2 regions of the Paenibacillus sp. UMB7766-LJ446 genome follow, and region 2 is predicted to be linked to the other one. Evidence: predicted binding sites of a transcription regulator. Region 2 holds the regulator's gene; the other holds the start of a gene.
What was found. Region 2 encodes Rex, which represses fermentation and respiration genes when NADH is low (regulators of the CRP and FNR family bind a similar motif). Its sites were predicted from a motif close to TTGTGAAATATTTCACAA; they were not measured.
Positions count from the first base shown of each region.

Region 1: QP794_RS08700 (formate/nitrite transporter family protein) is a predicted target of Rex. The motif match lies at 5,185-5,202, and genes of this name have one in related genera.

Region 1 is NZ_JASOYM010000003.1:118,903-126,920, forward strand. It holds gene QP794_RS08685 (class I SAM-dependent methyltransferase) at 1-68, opposite strand, end outside; gene QP794_RS08690 (MFS transporter) at 282-1,505, opposite strand; gene QP794_RS08695 (molybdopterin-containing oxidoreductase family protein) at 1,727-3,790, opposite strand; gene QP794_RS08700 (formate/nitrite transporter family protein) at 4,243-5,097, opposite strand; gene QP794_RS08705 (FAD-dependent oxidoreductase) at 5,323-6,684, opposite strand; gene QP794_RS08710 (response regulator) at 7,197-8,018, shown strand, end outside.
Region 2 is NZ_JASOYM010000018.1:64,831-72,848, reverse strand. It holds gene QP794_RS30300 (cell wall elongation regulator TseB-like domain-containing protein) at 1-366, opposite strand, end outside; gene QP794_RS30295 (amidohydrolase) at 408-1,712, opposite strand; gene QP794_RS30290 (redox-sensing transcriptional repressor Rex) at 1,699-2,352, opposite strand; gene dinG (ATP-dependent DNA helicase DinG) at 2,589-5,450, opposite strand; gene QP794_RS30280 (tetratricopeptide repeat protein) at 5,593-6,222, opposite strand; gene panD (aspartate 1-decarboxylase) at 6,340-6,723, opposite strand; gene panC (pantoate--beta-alanine ligase) at 6,716-7,612, opposite strand; gene panB (3-methyl-2-oxobutanoate hydroxymethyltransferase) at 7,609-8,018, opposite strand, start outside.

The DNA of each region.
Region 1 (8,018 bases), on a different contig from region 2:
TATTGGCAGTGGTAGGCTCGGCCAAAAGCCGAAATCAGGGATGTAATACTGGACTCATTTTGCTTCATGTTTTATCCTCCCGTACAAACAAAAATAAGATTCCCCCTGGCCAGGAGAACCTTAGTATATACGGAATACATTTATATGTAAATTATAGCATAAAAAGATTTTTTTGTCAATCAAAATTTACGGAAGAGAGAAGACAGATTAAAGTGGCCTGGTGGCTTTCCCCTCCACTTCCACCTGTCTTCTCTCTTCCGTATACCACCTAGCCGAAGAGGCTAAGCGTCCAATCCATACTCCTTCACTTCACGATTGCGGTTCAGCACCGCATGCAGTACAAAACCAAGCACTGCAATACCCGCCGTGACAGTCGCCAGCCATGCTACAGGAATCAATCCTTGTTTGTCGTACATGACGCCCATGGCATACGGCCCGATAACCCGGCCGACCGCACCGATTCCACCGGATATCCCGATGTAGAAGGGTGCCGATCTTCCCGCATGCTCTGAGATAAATGCCGGCGTAGCAGGTGAAATCAGCATTTCACCAAAGGTAGCCAGTACCATCGCAAGCACCATACCCGGATAGCTGTACATCGTGATCATGACGATGTAGGCCATGCCATAGAACACTGCACTTGCCGTCATCTGAGCAGTCGATGTACGGGCCATTGTACGCTTGACCCAACTGGTGAAGGGTTGTCCCACGAAGATGAGTACCCCGTTCAGCGTCCAGAGCAGACCGTACATTCTTTTCTCCATACCCTCGGAAATAATATACGGAGACACACCAGTATTCCAGATGGAATTACCAAAAAGCAGGAACAGCACGCCCAGGCTCATAAATAGATATAATCTGGTGTTGCCCAGCAGCGCCCAGACGCCCGGCCCATCGGGAACCGTTTTGCGCTTGGTCAGATGCACTTCGCCCTGATCCGGTTCTGCCCGCGACAGATAATACCAGAAGAAGATCGCGAATCCAGCCGAAGTCACCCCGTTCAGTACAAAGCTGAGATGGTAGGAAAAATCAGCCAGGAAACCACTGAGCGCCGTACCAATCGCCACACCGATATTGTTGGCGACATAGATCACATTAAACAATTCCCCGCGTCGCTCTGCAAACCGGAAGCCGATAAAGGCTTGAATCGCTGGCAGCGATAATGAACTAAACAGGCCGATCCAGCCCATCGCACATATAAATATAACCCAATACGCGCTGATCCACGGCAGAGCAAACAACCCCACAGCGTTTAACGCCAGTGATCCGATGATCAGCTTCTTGACCCCCACCCGGTGGTACAGTGCACCTCCGAGCAATTGACCGAAGATACCCCCCAGCGACTGAATCAGAATGACAAACCCGGCATTTGCCATCGTGCGCCCAAGCTCATCAAATACATACATTGTGGTCAGCGGCCACATCAAAGCACTGCCTGTCGCATTGACCAGACTAGCCAGCAAAAATATTTTCACTTCTTTTGGATACGTATCCAGCCATCTCATCATCTTGTTTATTCTCCTTAGTACCTTCAAAAAGCATATTGCCATAAAAAATAGACCCTCGCCAGACGGCATGATTAGCCAGAGCGAAGGCCATTTGAATTCTAAATTTTGAATCTTGCTCTACATTCTGCTTTCGATCTACTCTTTACTTTCGGTCTACTCATTGCTTACAATCTATCCATTGTTCATCTTACCTGAAAAGATCCGATCTGCAAGCACATTCATTGACGCTTCACTTCGACAGTGGCCGAGAAGAATGTAGCTCCGTTGCCCATGTCAGACAGTCGATTGGGCGTGAGCGAGTTTGCCCGCTGTTTTTTGCCATTGCCATCCCACCATAAGCCTTGACTAATCACCGTTCCTGGCAGCATGGATTCACTCACCTTGGCGGTTAATTCGATTCGGCCGCGGTCATTCCATACGACCACCGTATCCCCGTCCTCCACCTGTCTGCGAGCGGCGTCCTCCGGGTGCATTTGCAATAGTGGCATCTTCTCCAAGCGTTGATGTTTGGCCGAATTGGCAAAGGTGGAGTTCAGGAAATTATGATTCGGTGGCGACAGAAACATCAGCGGATAAACGTCCGCAGGTCCAGCCGGGTTCTCCCCGTCATACCCTTCCACCAGTGCACTGTACGTAGGTAACGGAGGCAATCCTCGCTGAGCCATTGTTTCCGAATACAGCTCGATTTTCCCTGAAGGTGTGGGCAGCTGATCTAAATATGAATCATGTGGAGACATATCCAGCTTGACGAAATGATGCTGCTTCAGCCCTTCTAATGTTACTCCGTTCATGTAGGGATTGCCCGTACCCTGGAGTGCTTCCTCAATCATCTGTTCCGGTGTCTCACCAAAAATCTCAGGGTCATACCCCATCGCCTGTCCGAGCAAAGAGAACAATTCCATATTGCTCTTGCTCTCACCCAAAGGCGCAATGACCGGCTCTTGCAAATGGACATACTGATGCCAGTAGGACGTATATAGATCTGTCGTTTCAAATGAAGACGTCGCAGGCAGTACAATATCCGCGTACTTCGCCGTATCCGTCAGGAACAGATCATGGACAACCGTGAACAGATCCTCCCGTGCAAAACCTCGCTCCACCCGCTCGGTATCCGGTGCCACCACCAAAGGATTGCTGCAATAAACCATCAACGCCCGAATCGGCTGCTCCGCTTCCAGCAGTGCTTCGCCAATCCGGTTCATGTTCACCACGCGCGGCTCCGGGTTCTGGCGCAGCTCTGGACGCTCCAACGCATCGCTATTGGTGCTCGCGTAGCTATTGGTACGAATCGCGCCACCGCCGCGCTTCAGCCACTGACCTGTAATCGCAGGCAGACAGGCTACGCTGCGCACGTTCATGCCGCCGTTATCGTGATGCTGCAGGCCATTGCCGATATGAATATGGGCGGCCTGTGCGTTGCCATACAGCTCAGCCAGCTTCACGATATCCGCTTCCGGTACGCCTGTAATACGTGCAACACGCTCAGGGGTGTAGCTGCGGACATGATCACGCAGTGCCTCATGGCCGACGGTATACTTTTGCATAAAGTCCTCATCTGTCAGTCCCTGCTCGAACAGAACATGCATTAATCCGAGTGCCAGTGCACTGTCTGTACCCGGGTAGAGTGGAATGAACCAGTCGCCCCATTGGGCGGTCCGATTGCGATGAACGTCGATGACGACGATTTGGGCTCCCTTCTTGCGGGCTTTCTCGGCCAGAACGACCTGATGCATATTGGTGCTGACGATGTTGCCTCCCCACACCAGAATGACATCTGCATGCTCCGTATCTTCGGGAAGTGTTCCCCGGTTCGCACCCATCGTATATTTCCACCCAGTATTTCCGGCCGCGTTACATATCGTCTGTTCCAGTTTGCTCGCGCCTAACGCATTGAAAAATCGACGATCCATGCCATCCACACCCAGAATGCCCATGTTTCCATAGAAGCTGTATGGCAGGATGCTCTCCGGTCCGTAGGTATCTGACAGTGAACTGAATTTCGCCGTAATCTCGCGGATGGCCTCATCCCAGCTGATTCGCTCGAACTGGCCTTCCCCCTTGGCTCCGATGCGTCGCATCGGATATTGCAGCCGCTCCGGGTGATACACCCGCTCCGCCATATTTCGGACCTTGTTACAGATGGCGCCTTTGGTAATCGGATGGTCCGGATTGCCTGCTACCTTCACGATTTTGCCGTTCTCCTTATGAAGCAGCAGGCCGCAAGTATCCGGACAATCGAGCGGGCAAACCGCCGGGAATACGCCATTCTCCTGATCGATCATATACAAGTCCCTCCCCCTTCAAAGCTATCTTCATATCATATCTTCTTCATGGTAATCGCGTAAAGAGAACAGTCTTTTTTCACCGCCACAGCTGCTCGAAATTATTTTAAAAAAATCTTATTTCCCCTTGATTCAATCTCGAAATTCAGGGGTAAATTAAAAATAAGGCATTAGGCTAGTGTTTCCCCACTTCCTCCTCATGCCATATCATGGACCACTCCCGAAATTCGCCATGAACAGGTTTCGTTCCCCCGAACCTTGTCATGGCGAATTTATTTTGTGCAGATATTTCTACATAAAAAAACGACTCCTTTCCCGCTCATCACAGCCGACAGCCATGACTTGAACGAGATCAGAATCGCCTCTCCTGTTTACTTTGCATTCGCCTTTTCACTCGTTTTCGCACTTGTACCACGGTTACAACACTAACTCGGTTACTCGGAAAAATGTCGCTACGCCTGCTTGCTCCACATCGTTCTGGCTTCCGTCTCTACAGGCTGGGCCACCGCCATTTCCACCTCAGGCTGCACTTCCGGCTCATGTTTGCGTAGATACACCATCCAGTAAGCAACCGCCACAAACAGCGCCCCTCCCGCCAGATTACCAAGCCATACCGGAATGAAATTCATGACGTATTGCCCCCACGAATAATGCCCTTCGAAGATCGCCGCAGGAATCAGGAACATGTTGGCGACAACGTGCTGGAATCCAATAGCCACAAAAGCCATCGTTGGGAACCAAATGCCCAGTACTTTTCCGCTCATCGTATCCGATGCATAGGACAACCACACCGCAAGAGCTACCAGCCAGTTACACCCGATCCCGGATATAAAAGCCTGAAGGAAGCTGTCGTCCAGCTTGTGTCCAGCCATATCGACTACTTTGGTCAAGTAGGCACCTTCTGCCGTAAGACCAAGCACATGCCCAAACGCATAGGCCACAAAGATCGCCCCAAGGAAATTACCTATCGTTACTAGGGTGAGATTCTTCAACATGCTGCCTGCGGACAGTTTGCGCGCAATCGTCGCGAGTGGAACGGCCATCATATTACCTGTTAGCAGTTCCCCGCCGCCAATCAGCACTAATATCAAACCTACCGGGAACACAGCTGCACCGATCAAATTAACCAAGCTGCCCCACTCGGCCGGAGCAGAGGCAATGACCCGAATATCCAGCATAAATCCGAGCGCAATAAAAGCGCCTGCCAAAAAACTGAGTATCAATACAGAGGACACCGGATTTTGAGCTTTCTTCATCCCCGTATGCGCCGTATATTGTGCAACCTCAAGAGGTGTTTTTGCTGCCATAACGATCCTCTCCTTCACAGTTCATGAACATCATAAATCAATTTGTATTGTTGATATGTTCATTGTATCGCGAAGGTTTCGAGAGGTTTGTTACTTTTATCACAAAGTCTGAAAACTACATTTTTTAATGCTTCCGTTCTATCTTGTTCGGTCGATCTCAGAAAAAACAAAAAGAAAAGAACTGCCGCAGGATGCGGCAGCTCTCCTATATCTCAGCAGTATCCGTTATACCATTGCTGGTGTTTTTACATCTACTGGAGGCAACGCCTGAAGACCAGCCGAGTTCAGGAAGTTCCACGGTTTGTTGTAATGCGGCTGGAAGAAGAAGTCGATGAAGGCCAACTCATCTACCGTCATGTTGTTCTGAATGCAGACCGAGATCGTATTGATCGACTGTGTCAGATCAGCCTGTGACATAATCTGTGCACCAACAATGCGGCGGGTAGCCTGTTCATAGATCACTTTGAGCAGCAGCTTCTCTGCCGTTGGCATGAACTCCGGACGGTAAGCATCTTCAAGCGTTACCGCTTCAACGACCAGACCTTCGTCAGCAGCAGACGTTTCCGTCATACCTGTGCCTGCAATATTTTGCTCATATATTTTGATACCTGATGTGCCTTGTGTACCCATGTACGGTGTCGTTGGACGAACCAGGTTTCGGGCTACAAGTGTACCCATCCGCACCGCGTTGGTTGCCAGTGGGATGTAAGCTGCTTTGCCCGTTGGGTTGTAATGAATTGCACAGCTGTCTCCAGCAGCAAAGACGTCTTTCTGGCTGGTTTGCATATATTTATCCACGATGATTGCGCCGTTCGGCAGCATATCCACTTGGCCTTTGAGCAGTTCGGTATTTGGACGGAAACCAATGCACAGAATAACGAGGTCTGTTTCAAATTCTCCCTTGGATGTAATGACCTTGTTCACTTTGCCATTCTCTCCGGTGAATTTCTGTACTGTTTGGCCCAAAGCCAGTTTGATACCGCGTCCAGTCAACGTTTCTTCAATGGCATCCGTAAACTCGGGGTCCAGATATTTGTTCAGAATCCGGTCCACGCTATCGATCAGCATAACTTCCTTACCGTTCATTTGAAAAGCCTCCACCAGCTCGATGCCGATGTATCCAGCTCCAACCACAGTAATGCGTTTGGCATCCTTCGCTTTTTCAATGATGGTATTGGAATGGTTGTAGTTTTTGCAAAGTAAAATGTTATCCATATCGATGCCTTCCAGCTTTGGTACAACAGGCCATGAACCTGTGGTTACGATCAGCTTGTCGAACGTATCTTCGAATTCTTCCCCGGTTGTCAGGTTTTTAGCCTGAAGTTTATGACCTGCAGCATCTACTGACGTCACTTCATGAAGCATTTTGGTAACGACACCGAGTTCGGCCAGTTGGTTAGGCGAAGAATAGAACAGTCCGTCCGGATCTTTCACCACACCACCCACATACAGGGCAATACCACATGATAAAAAGGAGATATTGTCATTGCGCTCATACACGGTAATGGTAGCATCCGGGTACAATTTGGCGGTGTTAACGATGGCTGCGGTTCCTGCATGTGTACATCCGATAACTGCGATTTTCATAATAAGGTTCCCCCTTGGAGTATAAATATAAAAGCTTGCTTGCATCTATCTTTACGTTGCTGAATTACTGAAGCTGGATTACAAAATTTTCCTTAACTTCGCTGATTGTCTTGCCTGCTTTGACTACCTCTAATGTTGTGAATTTATTCACTAATTTAACTTGGAAAATGATTGTGAAAACATTCACTATAAACCGGTGTTCTTTGTGATTTATTTCACTTCATGCATTCATTATAATGTGATAATTTTCACATTGCAAGTCTTTTCTCAACTACATTTAAATTTTGTTTTATTTGTCCTTCTTATTTGCCTAACCTTATCATTAATCGTATGAAGCAAAGTATTCCCGAATATTCCGGTGATTATGCCTCCTTGCCCACTCCTAAACTTGAACAAAAAAGGATATCGAAGCAGCTTCCAACGCCGCCAAACGCTGTTATACTATATACCACAGGAAACGGTACCATATTGTACAATTCCATGAATCATCTCCCGAAAGGAAGGATTACACCATGCTGAAGGCCGTTGTGTGTGATGATGAATCCATTGTTATTCAGGGTATGCAAGGAATGATTGACTGGACAAGATACGGAATCGAGCTGATCGGAACCGCAGGAGATGGACTATCGGCACTTCGTATTGTCGAGGAGCTTCGGCCTGACATTATTCTTACCGATATTCGCATGCCCGGATTGAACGGACTTGAACTGATCGAGAGGCTGGCCACAATTCATCCCGATATCGCCTGTATTGTATTCAGCGGCTTCAATGAATTCGAATATGTCAGAAGGGCGATTGGGCTGGGCGTAATTGATTATTTGGAGAAGCCCATCACGATTGAACATGTCGAACAGGCGCTGATGAAAACAGTGGACCGACTCCAGCGTCATCGGAAACTCATTACACTTCAGAGTCAATGGTCAACTGGAAGACAAGAGCTGCTGGAGAAGGCAACGATGGACCTGATGATTATCGGAAGCAGGGCTATCCCAAAATGGAAGGAGCTGTTCGGTCCAGAGGCCGATCAAATTACCGAAATTCGCGTATTCGCCCTGAGTTCACCTGTCTCCACCCCTGCGCCTGATTATCCCGGTTATCGGTGCATCCGTGCCGCGAATGGAGACGAGTACGTTCTGGCTGTGTTCCCTGTATTTCCTGCGGCCCACGGTTATGCGTCTGTGAAGATGAATGAAATGTATGCCAAGCTGTCACCTTTGTCTGATTGCAAACCTCTCGTAATTGGGGCAGGCCATACGTATCTGCTAAATCAAGCACAGCAGAGTTACCAGGAGGCCCGCAAGTCGCTGCGACATGCACGTTTTACCGGGCAGCCA
Region 2 (8,018 bases):
GCTGAACCGATTTCGAATCTGTGCTTCAGACATGCCGTTCTTCAGCAGTTCACTGTGCACCGCATTGGTCCCTGTCACAGGCTTGTTATTTTCATCAAACTTGATCCACACCAATACATCCTGGTTATCCTTATTTTTACCGATCAGGGTCCAGTATATGTTGTCTCCGCCGTCTTTTTGACCCCATACATACTTACGCAGGTCTTCGTGTGACGTAATCCCAACCTGTTCCTGGGCCGCCTGTATGGCCAACGCCTCTTCCTTGCGCTGATCCTGGGTAACATAGACATAATAACGCTGAAGTCCAAACAGAATCAGAACCAGGAGCAGCAGCGAAATCCATATCCACTTCTTTTTTTTCTTCAAAAGCCGAACTTCCTTTCCCTATGACGATGCTGTCCTTGGAATTAACGGGCAAGCAGACCGTCAAATGCCAGTTGAGACTCACGCAAAATACGCTCTTCATCCATCGTAAGACATTCGCCATGTTTAACCACTTGTTTACCATCCACCCACACATGCTCTACATCTTTGGCTGATGCGGAGTATATGGTATGGGAAATCAGATCCGTATGCGGATAGAAATGGGCTTGTTCAATATTCAAGGCGATGAAGTCAGCCTTCATGCCTGTTTGCAGTGCTCCTGTATTGTTCAGGAATATGGATTTGGCACCATACGAAGTTCCAAGCAGAAGTGCTTCCCCTGCTGGCACTGCGGTAGGATCACCGGACACACCTTTGTGAATCAAAGCAGCAAGTCTCATCTCTTCAAACATATCGAGGTTATTGTTACTTGCTGGTCCATCTGTTCCGAGGGACACGGTCACCCCTGCTTTCAGCAGATCAGGTACTCGTGCAACACCCGAAGCCAATTTAAGGTTACTGCCTGGATTGTGGGAAACTGCTACATCATGTGATGCAAGAATTTCGATCTCTTCATCATTCAGATGTACCGCATGTGCAACCAGAGATGGACGGGAGAAAAATCCTAGCTTCTCCAGATGTGCAACCGGACGTTGACCGTAATCAGCCACGTTCTGTTCCACTTCACGAAGCGTTTCAGACATATGCGTATGCAAAGGCAGATTCAGGTCATGAGCAACCTGTACCAACTTCTCTATGTAATCCGGAGGGCAAGTGTAAGGTGCGTGTGGAGAAATTACGGTTGTAATTCTTCCGTCTGCTTGTCCATTCCATTGACGAGCAAATGCTGCGGATTCTTCCAGCTTGCGCTGTTGTTCTTCCGCTGAGCAAAGTCCGATTACCCCTCGTGCCAGAGCAGCCCGAACGCCGGATTGTTCCACCACTTTTGCAACCTGATCCATATGATCATACATATCCAGAAACGCTGTTGTTCCACCTTTCAACATTTCAAGTACGGAAAGTGATGTGCCCCAATATACGTCTTCAGACGTCATTTTGGCTTCCATTGGCCACATTTTCTCCTGCAACCATACTTGTAATGCCAAATCATCTCCATGACCTCTCAGAAGCGACATGGCCGCGTGACCATGCGTATTGATCAGACCCGGCAAGAAGAGCAGTCCTTTTCCATCCACCTTTGTCAGACTTTCGTCTCCTTCCGGCAAAGTCTCACCAATATGCACAATCTTGTCATTCTCGACAACCATGTAACCTTGAACCACTTTCCAATTCGTGCCCTCACTCACGGCAAATTTGCCGTTGTGAATTACCCATCTATTTGTCGTCATCTTCCTCGTCGTCCTTTCCGTTCTCCAAATAATAAGCAAGGCTAAGCAGATCCGTCGTAAAATCGGCATGATGAATGCGAATATGCGGCGGGGTCTTCAGGATCGTTGGCGCAAAATTCAGAATCGCTTCAATTCCTGACTCAATCAACTGATCGGCAACATTTTGGGCTTCCGTATCCGGAACCGTGATAATCCCTATACGAATGTTATCTTTTTTGACCGAATCCGTTAATTCATTCATCGGTTGCACCGTCAGACTGTTAATTTGACTTCCAATCTTCGGACCGTAGGCATCAAATACAGCGACAATCTTCATGTTGTCTTTGAGGTAGGCATTGTAATTGGACAAGGCGTGTCCCAAATTACCTGCTCCGACAAGAGCTACATTGATCTGCTGGTCTATTTTCAGAATATGGCGGATCTTCTCGATGAGATATGAAACGTCATATCCGATCCCTTTACGACCAAAGTCACCGAAGTAAGCCAGGTCTTTACGAATCTGAGCCGGATTCAAATCCAGTCTCAATCCAAGTTCTTGTGAAGAAACCGTATTGACTTCGCGCTGATGCAGTTCATTCAAATAACGCAAGTAAACAGGCAATCTTCGCACCACGGCTTCCGAAATTTTATCTGATTTCATTCATTGCTCCCCCTTACCAAGGCCACGATAGATAGATGAAAAGATGAGCACCCTGTCTAAAACGATGCAAAAAGATGACTGAATTAAACAGGATGCTCTTTGTTATATAATGGATAATTGCTTGAATTACTTCTTTAATCGCTTACTCACTATTCATGAAACGAATGAATGATATTGCTCAATTTTACCGCCAATTAGTGGCTTCATGCAATCATATAAGCTACAGAGCATAGCTGTTATTGCTGTTCATCGGTTGGTCTCTCAAGCCATTCCGAAATACGAGGAACCATCTGCTCTGTAAGCATGTGTTCCATTTTGGGACCTGGTAATGAATATAAAAAGTACTTGCCATAATATGCTTCAATGACACGTGTATCGTATACAATCACAATACCTCTGTCTTTACCCGTACGAACCAGTCTGCCGAATCCCTGTTTGAAGCGGATAACGGCTTGCGGCACGGACAGCTTCATAAACGGATTTTTCTTCTGTTGCTGCAAAAGCTCACTCTTCGCTTCAACTAATGGATGATTGGGTGGCTGGAACGGCAGTCTGACAATCGCAAGACAGGTCAGAGCCTCTCCAGGAATGTCCACTCCTTCCCAGAAGCTGCTTGTGCCAAGAAGTACAGTTGCTTTCGCATCCTGGAAGCGGCGTGTAAGCTTGGAACGGCTGCCGCTGTCCACCCCTTGCCCGAGCAAAGAGATATCATTACCTGACAAGGCCTCCTTAAGCGGGTCATAGACCTGGCGCAGCATGCGGTAGGAGGTGAACAACACCATCATGCGTCCACGAGTCGCGATAGCCGTTTCCGCGAGCGAATGCACGAGCATATCCACAAAGTGGGCATCACCTACACTGCCCTTCACACTTGGGAAATCACGCGGAATGACGAGCAGGGCCTGTTCGCGATAGTTGAATGGTGACGGCAGCATGGATGTCAACAAGCGGTTATTCTCGGCAGCTTCCTGCAAGCCCAGCTGTTCGATCATGAATTGAAATGACTTGTCAACCGAGAGCGTAGCCGATGTAAGCACAACGCTTTTCTTTTTATCAAAGAACATATCCTTCAATTGCGCACTGACATCGACAGGAACGGCATAGAGCTGCAGTGATTTACTGCGGAACTGGCCGCTAGCCTCCATCCAGTACACGGTATTGGCATCATCCATGCGCATGAAGAAACGCAGATTATCCTTGATCGTTGCCAAGTCCTTGAGCAGTCCTGAGATATCCATAATCAGACTATCGGACTGATAATCATCCTGATCTTCTTTCACTTCAAGCAGCAGCTTGTCGCCTTTACGAATCAAATCGCCTAGGGTTACATAGATTTGGTTTTCTACATCCTGTAATTCCTGCCATTTGGCCGGTTTTTGCGATGGCTTCAGTCTAAGTGAAAATTGTCCAGTCTCGCCTGGAGAAGCATCGCTACGTTCAGGCAGCAGGCCGAACAGTGTATCGCTTAGTCGATCCCATATCTCCTTAACTTCAACGGCAAGCGGGAACATCTGATCAATCATGGAGCCCCACTGTACCGAATTTTCATGACCCGACAGTTGAGAACGAAGCATCGGAAGTTGGCCATTACGGCTATCTTTAAACAGTCGGGTCAATATATGAACCAACGTAAAATATTTCATGTGAAGACCAAGATGCTTACCTGCTACATCCTCCAGATGATGTGCTTCATCAATGACAAGACTTTCGTAGGCTGGCAGCAGCTGATGTGCTGCTTTGACATCCGTAAACAATTTCGAATGATTCGTTATGACGATATCGGACAGCCCGGCTTCATGTTTGGCCCGATGATAGAAACATTTACGGAACCAAGGACAGGAGCGTCCAAGACAGGATTCAGACTCACTCTGTACCGTCTCCCAGAAGTCTCCACCGCGCCCGCTTAGATTAAGCTCCTCGTCGTCTCCAGTCTCCGTCTGGGTAAGCCAGACAATCATCTGAGCTGCTGTAAAATAATCCTCTTTCGGTGTAGCGAATTCACGTTTATTGATTTTATGCTCAAACTTACGCAGACACAGATAGTGCCCACGACCTTTGAACACCGCTGCCTTGAACGGGAACGGAACCACTTGGGTCAGCATAGGAATATCCCGCTCTCTCAATTGCTCCTGCAGGTTGATGGTATGTGTGCTGACCATGACTTTCTGTTCCTGTTTCACACTTTCATAGATGGCAGGCAACAAATAACCAAGCGATTTGCCAGTACCCGTTCCAGCTTCAATCAATAGATGCTTCTCTTCATCCAAAGCTTGTCGTACACTGCTGAACATCTGAGTTTGCGCCTCACGCTCCTCATAATGGTCCAGCGTCTCCTTCAGGTTATCTCTAACCTGATCCATAAACTGCTCGAAACTTACGTTTTCCAGCGGGTTACCCTCCCGCTCATCACGTGGTGAACCTATATCAGTCCAGTCACTCACGTTCAGGGCGAGCTGGCGATAATACGTATGACCATCCAGGTCCTGAATCGGCTCTGATTCCTTCTCAGTACGCATTCCGTCGAAGAACCAACCCAAGTCACTATCTTCTGGCGCAAACAGATCACTGAGGCGCTGAATCGTGATCAGAGGCAATGCACGCAGCTCATCGAGACACTTCAGTAATACAAAAGCTGTCGCAAGAGCATCACTGTCTGCCTGATGAGGGCGGTCATGCTGAAATCCGAATTCTGAAGACACATATCCGAGTTGATAAGAGCCCAGTGACGGGAACGTGATCTTCAGGAAATCAATCGTATCCAGAATACGTCCGGTGAACGGCAGGTAACCGCAGCGATCGAGTGCATTTTGAAGAAAGTGAAAATCAAAAGCAACGTTGTGCCCAACAAGAACAACATCGTCGAGTAGCGGAACCATCTCCATCATCATCTCTTCCAATGAGGGAGCATCCGCTACATCTTCATCAGTAATACCGGTTAACCCCGTAATAAACGGAGGAATCGGTACACCTGGGTTCACATAAGAACTATATATTTGAGTTATGCTGTAGTCATGATCTATGATGGCAAGTCCGGCTTGTATAATCTCACCGTCGGACTGCGTGCCGGTTGTTTCGAAATCCAATACGGCAAATTTCATTGCAATGTACGGTCCCTTCCATTCCAGTCTATGTTACAGCATAGCAAAAAAAAGGGCATTTGAAAATTAACTGACAAAAAAGGCGGTGTCCCCTCCGCTATGCCAGAGGAGGGAACACCGTCTTTATGCCGCCGAATGGCCCTTAATTTAAGGCTGTCAGCTGATTTGCATATTGCAATTTTCCGCTGTTTAATCGACAGGCTTCCATGTTATACAGCGGTTCGGTCAACGTCGGGTCATACTGAAGCGCCTGCGCAAATAGTGAACATGCACCTTCAGGATTCGCGAGTTTAGCCTCAATACAGCCCAGGACGTTACATACAAGTCCCTTCAATCTCGGCGAACCGTTCAGATGCATAATCCGCTGCAAGTGTATTCCAGCTTCCTCGGTTTGTTCCAGGTTAAGATGAGCAAGCGCCAGGTAAAATCGAGTCAATGCACTTTCTGGATAGTCGGTCACAACCCTGGAAAATTGCATAATAGCCTGCGGGTACATTTGCAGTTTGAAATAACCCTGACCGCGACTGAAACACTCCAGATGCAGTTCTGGCAGTGCGGTAACAGCTTCCTGTTCAGGCTCAAGGGAGGCGGGCTTATCTTTATCCAATTCCCGTTCCCTTACCTGGCTCATTTTTTCTTCAAACATCAGCCACTCATCAATCATCCCGTCACTCATCCGCTTGAGCAAATTCCACTTTTGCAGCAATTCCTGTTTGTTTAGGCCTTCAGCAGAAGGGTAGCGCTTGATAATTTCATCTAACATGTCGTTCATTTCTGCGAAAACATGCTGGAACATCGATGCATCCCCACCCTTGAAAAAATGGATTAGTGCAGTGACCTGTACTCATTTTTTGTAGAATGGGTCGATTTCATTCCCCTTACCAGTCGATTACATAATCGTCGCATGAACTTCGTGCTTCATTGTTTGCACTGGTTTATTCTGTCCATCCACAAATACAACCGTAGGTTTGTGATTATTTGCCTCTTCTTGAGACATCATTGCATATGAAATGATAATGACGGTATCGCCAGGCTGTACCAGACGGGCTGCTGCTCCATTCAAACAGATGACTCCACTTCCACGTGGCCCTGGAATGACATAGGTTTCCAGACGGGCACCATTGTTGTTATTCACAATTTGTACTTTCTCATTTTCCATTAGATCAGAAGTTTCCATGAGATCTTCATCAATGGTAATGCTACCCACATAGTTCAGGTTTGCTTCTGTAACGGTTGCCCGGTGAATTTTGGATTTCATTAGTGTTCTAAACATGGGACAGCACCTCCGATTTTTGCAGTCTTATATTGTCAATCAATCTGGTTTTGCCGAATTTTACTGCAAGTGCGATCAGCAGATCGTCCCGGCCATGAACCTTTTCATGATCCGCAAGTGGCTCCAAACTTGGAAAAGCCTGAATTTCAGCATAATCAATCACGGCCATTGGTGAACGTTCAATATTCTGGCGCAATATGCCGCGGATATCCGCTGCTGTCATCGCCGTCCCTGCATCTACAGCTTCCTGTGCCACACGCAGTGCCTTGGACAGAACAAGAGCTTCCTGACGTTGTTCTGTGCTGAGGTACACGTTCCGAGAACTAAGCGCCAAACCATCACTTTCACGGACAATAGGACATGGTACAATCTCTACTGCCATGTTCAAATCGTTAACCATCTGTTGGATCACAGCAACCTGCTGTGCGTCCTTCATGCCGAAAAATGCACGCTGCGGTTGTACAATATTAAACAGCTTCGAGACGACCGTAGTTACTCCGTCAAAATGACCCGGACGGGAAGCACCGCATAAGCGATCCGTTAAACGGGAAACCGATACGGTCGTTTGTGTAGGCTGTGGATACATCTCTTCAACAGAGGGAATAAATACGATATCCACTCCTTTTGCACGTGCTGTTTCCACATCTCTGGCTTCATCCCTAGGGTAACTGTCAAAGTCTTCATTGGGACCGAATTGAATCGGATTTACAAATATGCTCAAAACCACGATATCACTTTGTTGTTTGGCCGCATGCATCAAACTTGCATGGCCTTCATGAAGAAATCCCATCGTAGGCACAAGTCCTACAACCGACTCTCTGGACTGAATCGACTGACGTTGCAAGCTAAGTTCTTGTCTTAATTCTGCGATTGTCCGTATCACTTTCATACGTTGGTCTCCACCTTTTCTTTACGTTGTCCGTACAGTTGATCTAGAACGCCGTCAGCAGCGGTAAATACATGCTCTTCAGCCGGGAACGAGCGGTCCTTAACTTCTTTCACATAGGACTCAATGCTATTGCGAATTAGTGTACCTACGTCTCCATACGTTTTGACAAAGCGTTTTGGCGTGTATGGGGAAGCATACTGAACTACATCATGGAATACCAGTACCTGACCATCACATCCTCTGCCTGCGCCTATACCAATTGTTGGAATAGTCAGTTCTTCCGAGATCGCTCTTGCCACTTCTTCAGTGACCAATTCCAGTACAATGCCGAAAGCTCCGGCCGCTTCAAGCGCCTTGGCTTCGTCCATGAGACGTCGGGCATCTGCAGCATCCTTGCCCTGAATGC